DNA from 2 places in the Actinomadura meridiana genome. Region 1 is predicted to be linked to the other one. Evidence: riboswitches for the same ligand, from Rfam matches in the RefSeq annotation. Region 1 holds a riboswitch; the other holds the start of a gene.
The links. Region 1 has a riboswitch for cyclic di-AMP ahead of ABD808_RS00335 (C40 family peptidase). Riboswitches for the same ligand answer to the same signal wherever they lie in the genome.
Positions count from the first base shown of each region.

Region 1 (3,549 bases):
GCGCGCCAGATGGCCTGCGTGGTGGTCAGTGGTTCTCCGCCAGGTGCCTGGACGATGCCGAGACCCATGACCCGCTTGCCGAGAGTCCGTCCCGACATGGTCAGTTGGACGGCCTCGTACAGCAACGGCAGCACCGACAGAACACAGAACAGAGTGAAGATGATGGGCCAGTTCCACACACCGCCCTCGTCCTCTGTCTTGCTGCCGGGCTTGCCCAACCCGAACGCACCGATCGTGATGGGCAGGACGAGCGCGAAACCGAAAACCGCCACAAGCGCGTTGTCGAGGATCCGCGCGGCGGCCCGGCGGAGTATCGGAGCCAGCGGCTGGTCGCCGCCGTTGGAACCGCCGTACTGGTCATAGGACGAGTCGTACGCCTCGTCATGCCCGGGCTGGTCCCCCCACTGCTGTTGCTGCCACTGTTGGGTTCGTGGCTGAGGCTGTTGCTGGCGTTGAGGCTGTTGCTGGCGTTGATGCTGCGGCTGGGGTTGGCGGGGCTGCGACTGGGGTTGCGGTTGCTGCTGGGGTCCTCGATACGGGGGCGGCGGGCCGTACGACCCCTGCCCCTGCTGCGGCTGGTGTCGCCGCCCACGGTCGGGGAAATCGCTCATTCGGTCAGCCCTCCAGGCGAAGCAACATCCGGGTGTTCCCCAACGTATTGGGCTTGACCCGATCGAGGTTCAAGAACTCCGCAACGCCTTCGTCGTAAGAGCGGAGAAGCTCCTCGTACACCTCTGGCGCCACCGGAGTCCCGAGGATCTGCTCGAAGCCATGCCGCGTGAAGAACTCCACTTCGAAGGTAAGGCAGAACACCCTCCGCACGCCGAGTTCCCGCGCGGTCTCCAGCAGACGGACGACGATCCGGTGCCCGATGCCACGTCCGCCGTACTCCTTGTCCACGGCGACGGAGCGGACCTCCGCGAGGTCCTCCCACATCACGTGCAGCGCGCCGCAGCCCACGATCGGCCCAGGAGTGCCGTCCTGGATGTCCTCGGCGACCCAGAACTCCTGGACGTCCTCATACAGCTTCACCGTGGACTTCTTCAGCAGGCGTCGTCCCGAACCCGCGTACAGGTCGACCAGCCTGCGGATCTCTTGAACGTCGGCGGTACGGGCTCGCCGGATCACGACCTCCACAAACAGGCGAGATTATCGAACGCGCGGCGTTGCCCGACTTCCGGCAGGGGCTTAACGGAGGCTTGGCAAGGTCTTGCATGAGGCGCCGTCCACACCAAGTAACTAGTTATAAGCGACCACGCGGGGCCATGACCCGTCGAAAAGTGAGACGGGCCACACCTTTCGGAACGGCGACACGCCCTCTCCTTCCCACCGACAGGCCGTGCCACGTGCGTTTTCGCATGTTCTGGTTGGCATTCCCTGCCGGTTCCGTTAGTGTCCTGCGCTGACGTCGGCCTTCCGCAGGACGGAGGCCGCACCGCCGAGTCCCCGGGTCGCAACCAGTGCCCCGAGGAGCCGGGGACCCACTTCCGGAGCCTTCGGGGACCTCCCCCGGGCTGACGCCGTGAGGGGTGAATCCGCGACCGCGTGGAATCGATCCGCGCGCCACCCGTGGACGGGCTACTCCAGCCCTAACCCGTCAGCTAACTCGGTAGGCGGACGAGGAGAGGAGAATTCGTGGAGCCATCGCGCCCTGCTTCCTTTTCACGATCTGCTCGGTCACGCTCCCGGCACTCGTCATCAGGTCGCGCGGCATGGTTCCGTGGCCGGACGATCACCGTGGTCGGCGCCCTAGTGGCGGGCCTTTCGGTCGTACCGCAGACGGTCGGCACGGCCAACGCCGATCCTGAGCCGTCCACCAAGGAACTCAGGACGAAGGCGTTCAAGCTCGCCGACCAGCTGGAGCAGCTCACCGAGCAGTACAACGGGCTGAAGGTCAAGCTCGCGCAGTCGCAACGCGCCGCCAAGGTCGCCACCGACAACGCCGAGCGGCAGGAGAAGACTCTCCAGGGCCTTCGCGAAAAGGTCGGCTCTCTGGCCGCGACCAGTTATATGCAGGGCGGCTCCGACCCCACAGTCTCGTTCGTCGCCTCGCAGGACCCGCAGGCCGTCCTCGACCAGGCGTCCACGCTTCGCTACTTCGCCAAGCGGGACAGCAGCAAAGTCCTCATCCTGATGCAGGCCATGCAGGCCGCACAGCGCGCGCGCAAGTCCGCCGAGGCCCGCTCCACGCAGGTCAAGGAATTGCGGACACAACTCGACTCGCAGCGCAAGAAGGTCACGGACGCCTACGAGAAGACCCGCGGCAAGCTCGTCGAGCGCGACCCCAGCATGCTCGCCAAGCTTCCCGTCATCGGCACCGGCAAGGCCGCACAGGCGCTGCGGTACGCGATGGGCAAGCTCGGCGACCCGTACGTCTGGGGCGCCGCGGGTCCCAGCACCTTCGACTGCTCGGGCCTGACGATGTGGGCCTACCGGCAGGTCGGCATCAACCTGCCGCACTACACCGGCAGCCAGTTCAACGCGGGCACGCACGTGTCGCGCAGCCAGCTCCAGCCGGGCGACCTCGTGTTCTTCTACTCCGACCTGCACCACATGGGGATGTACATCGGCGGCGGCAAGATGATCCACGCCCCCCACACCGGTGACGTCGTGAAGATCGCCTCCATGTCGGGACGTCCCTTCGCGGGCGGCGTCCGGGTCGCCTGACAGCGTCGACTTCGACCGGGCGCGGCCGGGCTCAGGATCGGTGGAAACGCGCGCCTGGTCTGTCTTTCTGAGAGTTTGTCGACCTCAGGTCGCCGTGGCAGGTCGCTGTGGCGTGCCGCGAGCACAGAAACGAGTGCCGAGGCGATTCCGGACACATTCGAGATTTCCCGGGCATATTCGAGAGATCCCGGGCAATCTTCACAGGATCCAGGGCCCGTTCACGACATTCCGGGCACATTCGAAAGAACCAGGGTCTTCTGAACGCCGTCCAGCGGCGACGCCTCCCGCAGGGACCTACCTGCCGGGACGTGGGCGCCGCCGCCGCGGGGTCGGACGGAGGTTCAGAAGAGTTCGCCGCCTGGATTCCGGTGACGCCCGCCGTCCCCGGACGAGCGTCATTGGTACTGCTGCTAGATGAGCTGCCTTCGGGCCGCCCACACCACGGCCTCGATAGGGGTGTTGACCTCCAGCCGGTCGCAGATGGTCCGCAACCGGCGCCGCAAGGTCCGGGCGCTCAGTTCCAGCTTTCGTGCCGCCACATCGGCGGTGACACCGCTGGCGATCTGAGCGAGGAGCCGAATCTCCTCCTCGTTCAGTCCATAATCGTCGGTGCCACGACGTGCGAGTGTGGCCTGTTCCACTCCGTCCTCCCTCGTCCGTGGTGATGACCGCGGGGATGCAGCCGTCCGCTGCACAGGCACGGGTTGGCCTCGATCTGTACGCGCGTTGGGTTGCCGGGTCCGGAGCCCCTCCGGACTCAGATCATCGGTTGGGTTCCTTTTTATGTCTCACGCGCTTGGCCGGAGGTGGCCGTTGGGCCGATTGCGGGGGTGTCAGGGGGAACTCCGGGTGACGATTCACACGTTGGCAAGCAGAGGGAGA
Region 1 covers NZ_BAABAS010000001.1:74,443-77,991, reverse strand. Annotated here, with positions in the region: gene ABD808_RS00345 (RDD family protein) at 1-611, opposite strand, end outside; gene ABD808_RS00340 (amino-acid N-acetyltransferase) at 616-1,137, opposite strand; cyclic di-AMP (ydaO/yuaA leader) riboswitch at 1,427-1,632, shown strand; gene ABD808_RS00335 (C40 family peptidase) at 1,738-2,667, shown strand; gene ABD808_RS00330 (transcriptional regulator) at 3,078-3,308, opposite strand.

Region 2 (3,549 bases), on a different contig from region 1:
CTGCCCGAGATAGACGGCGCGGGCGCCCGCTCCCGGACGAGCCAGGTGTAGACGCGGTGCGGGATCAGGACGGTCCGGCGGGACGCCAGGTACGCCTCGGCGGTAAAAAGCAGGTCCTCGTAGTGCAGGTCCTCGACGAACCGGAGGCCGTGCTCGTCCAGGAAGTCGCGCCGGTAGGCCTTGTTGGTCGACAGCGTGTCGTAGAGGAGTTCGGGGTTCTGCTCCAGCGGCCCGTAGACGGCCCGCCGCCGGTAGAGCCACGGAAACCAGGGGCGGACGCGGCCCTTCCCGCCCGCGGGCACGTCCAGGAAGATCCGTTCGCACAACCCGGACACCAGGTCGGCCGCCGCGTCCTCGGCGGCGGCGAGCAGGTTGAGGCAGGCGTGCCGGTCCAGGAGGTCGTCGCTGTCGAGGAACATCACGTACCGGCCGGTCGACGCCTCGATCCCGGCGTTGCGGGGCCGCCCGCAGCCGCCCGAGTTTTCCGGGAGGCGGACGGCCCTGACCCGTCCCGGATGCGCGGCGGCCAGCCGGTCGGCGACCTCGCCCGTCCCGTCGGTGCTCGCGTCGTCGACGATCACCGTCTCGACGCCGCCCAGCGACTGCGCCAGCGCCGAGTCGACGGCCCGTGGCAGCCGCCGCGCGTCGTTGTAGGCGATCACGACGACGCTGACGTCCGGGCGTGCCCGCATGGCCCTCCCTCCGGTTCGGCCGGACAGGTGCAGGATTCCTATCCAGGAACGCCGTGCTGAGGTCCAAGGCCGATCAAAGGCTGTCAATGCTTGGCATTACCCGCCTTCAGCGGAGACATGGGTCGCATCACCCTGGAACGCCCGAAGGCGCCCGGCGAGTCGCCGGGCGCCCTCAGCGCGTGCGGTGGTGCGGGTCCTGTTGTTACAGGTGTGGGTCAGGACGCGTAGTCCGGGTAGCCGTAGCCGACGACCTCGGACTTGTCGCGGGTCTTCTCCTTGACCGCGTTGTCGGTGTTGCCCTCGACGGTGCGGATCGTGCCGTTGCCGTTGTCCTTCACGACGAGGCCGACATGGTCGATGTCGCCGATGTCACCGCTCGAGCCGTTCTTCCAGTCGAAGAAGACGACCGCGCCGGGCTTGGCCTTCTTGCCCCAGCGGTCGGTGTCCTTGAACCAGGTGGCGTGCTTGACGGTGTAGGCGTCCCAGCCCATGTTCTCCACGCCGGTCTGGGCGCCGAGCCACGAGACGAACATGTTGCACCACTGCGCGCCCTTGTAGTCGGCGACCGGGAAGCCGCCGTCACGGTCGGCGGTCTGCTTGGCGTGCGGGGTCGACACATACCACTTGTGGTACTTGGTCATGCCGCCCCTGCCCTCCTTGACGCCGACCTGCTTCTCCGCGAGGTCGATCACCTCGGACGGCTTGACCGCGTGCGGGGGAACCTTGAAGCCCTCCTCGCGCGCCTGAGCGGCGGTCATGCCGGCCCCGGCGGCCTGCGCGGACCCGCTGGACACGGCGCCCTTGTCGACGGCCGCCGCCTGGGCCGCGGTCTCGGCCGCGGCGCTGCCGCCGCCGAGGGGGTTGAACAGCGCGAGCCCGACGGCTCCGGCGAGGACCGCGCCGACGGCGGCACCGACGGCCTTGTCCTCGGCGGCGACATGCTTGAGCGAAAGACGATCGAAACGACCGGTCATACAGGGAATCTCCTTGTCTCCCATGACGCCTACCGGGTTAGCTGACGGATTCGGGCATGGAAGCAGCCCTACGGCGCGACTCTCGGGCGCGCCGATTCACCCCTGGAACCTTGGGTCCCCGGCTCCGTTCCGGTCGGGTGGACCGGTTCGGACTCGGCCTCGCACCGCGGGGGCGCGGTGCTGTGCGGATGTATCTCAGTGACTGATCTTGATGTGCTGGCGCCCCTCGTCGGGCGCATCGCGGGCGGGATCCGCTCCGCGATCTTCGGCCGCAACTCACCCGGCCGGGAGCAACGCATGGGACGCGCTGCGGATTCAGGTAGAAGGTATCAACCTTCGCAAGAAAAGCAAATCAGGCACAAAAGTCCGTCTTGCCTGCTCAAAGCCCTTCCAAGGGACTACCAACACCCTCAAGCCCCGGTGTCTTCCCGATCTTTCTTCGAGGGCCCCGCAGCCCTTTGCCCCGGGGGCTTACCGGAAGCCGATCAAATGGTAAAGAACCCGCGAACGAGCAGGTCACGGGTGCGGTGGCGCGCCGCTCGGGGGCCACATCCGGTGAGACGCACGTCACATGACCGGGCGGTCACTCGACGTGGAGGGCGAAGAGCGTGGTGTCGTCGGCCGCTCGGTCGTGCTCCATGCGCGCCAGGACGTCGTCCAGCAGCATCTCGGGCTGGGTGGCGCAGTCCCGCAGGATGCCGGTGAGGCGCTCGATGCGCTCGTCCAGGTCCGCGTCCCGGCGCTCCACCAGGCCGTCGGTGTACAGGAAGAGCATGTCGCCGCGGCTCAGCCGCGTCGTGACCGTCGTGTACTCCCAGCCCGGCATCGCCCCGAGCATCGGGTCACGCACGAGCTCAAGCGGCACCGCCTCCCCGGCCCGGATCAGGATCGGCGGCGGGTGGCCCGCGCACGTCCAGTCCAGGACGCGCCCGCGCGGGTCGAAGCGGGCGACGACGGCGGTGCCCGTCGCGGGTGGGTCCATGCTGCTCACCAGGTCGTTCAGCCAGCCGACGAGCCGTCCGGACCGCTCTCCCGTGCACATCAGGCCGAGTAGCCCGTTGCGGGTGCGCGCCATCGCCGCGGCGGCGGGCAGGCCGTGTCCGGCGGCGTCGCCGATGGCGAACATCGCGGCGCCGTCTCCCAGCACACGGGTCGCGAACCAGTCGCCGCCGATGCGGGCCGTGCTCTCGGCGGCCAGGCTGCGGATCGCCGTGCCGAGGCCCGGGAGCTGCTCGATCTCGTCCTCGTCGGGCAGGATCGCGCGGCGGAGCGTCACCGCCACCCGCCGCTCCTGCGCCGTCTGCTCCCGCTGTTTCAGCATCTGCCGCCGGGTCTCGGCCAGCGCCCGCTCCACGCCGCGCCGCCGGGTGATGTCCTGGGACACGATGTTGATCGAGACCGGCAGCCCCGAGTCGGCGAGCACCGGCTCCGCGAACACCCACAGATGCCGGGGCCGCCCGTCCTCGCCGATCACGCGGTGCTCGGCCTCCACCGGTTCGCGGCGCGAGAACATCGTCTGGACGGCCTCCTCCACGAGCGGAAGGTCGTCGTCGGCCACCACCTTCGGCAGGTCGTGCGGCATCGGCGGCACCTCGTCGGGCCCGAGCCCGTAGTTGGCGCGCATCTGCGGCGTCCAGTCCGTCTCGCCGGTGGCGAGGTCCCACTCGCCGAACCCGATCAGCGCGAGCCGCTCGACCCGCTCCAGCCGCCGCGCCGCCCGGTCCTCGCGATAGTGGTAGCGCCAGGTGACGCACAGCCCGGTCGGCACGGGCACGCACCGGACGCTCATCCTGGACGACCGGGAGAGGCCGCGCTGGGCCGTCGTGTACGGGAATGAGGAACGTTCCAACGTCGTCCCGTCCGCCAGGACCCGCACGTAGTCG
Region 2 covers NZ_BAABAS010000019.1:74,111-77,659, forward strand. Annotated here, with positions in the region: gene ABD808_RS25215 (bifunctional glycosyltransferase/CDP-glycerol:glycerophosphate glycerophosphotransferase) at 1-692, opposite strand, end outside; gene ABD808_RS25220 (CHAP domain-containing protein) at 908-1,666, opposite strand; cyclic di-AMP (ydaO/yuaA leader) riboswitch at 1,679-1,835, opposite strand; gene ABD808_RS25225 (PP2C family protein-serine/threonine phosphatase) at 2,250-3,549, opposite strand, start outside.
Region 2: linked by a shared signal. The riboswitch ahead of ABD808_RS25220 (CHAP domain-containing protein) and the one ahead of ABD808_RS00335 (C40 family peptidase) in region 1 are both predicted to bind cyclic di-AMP.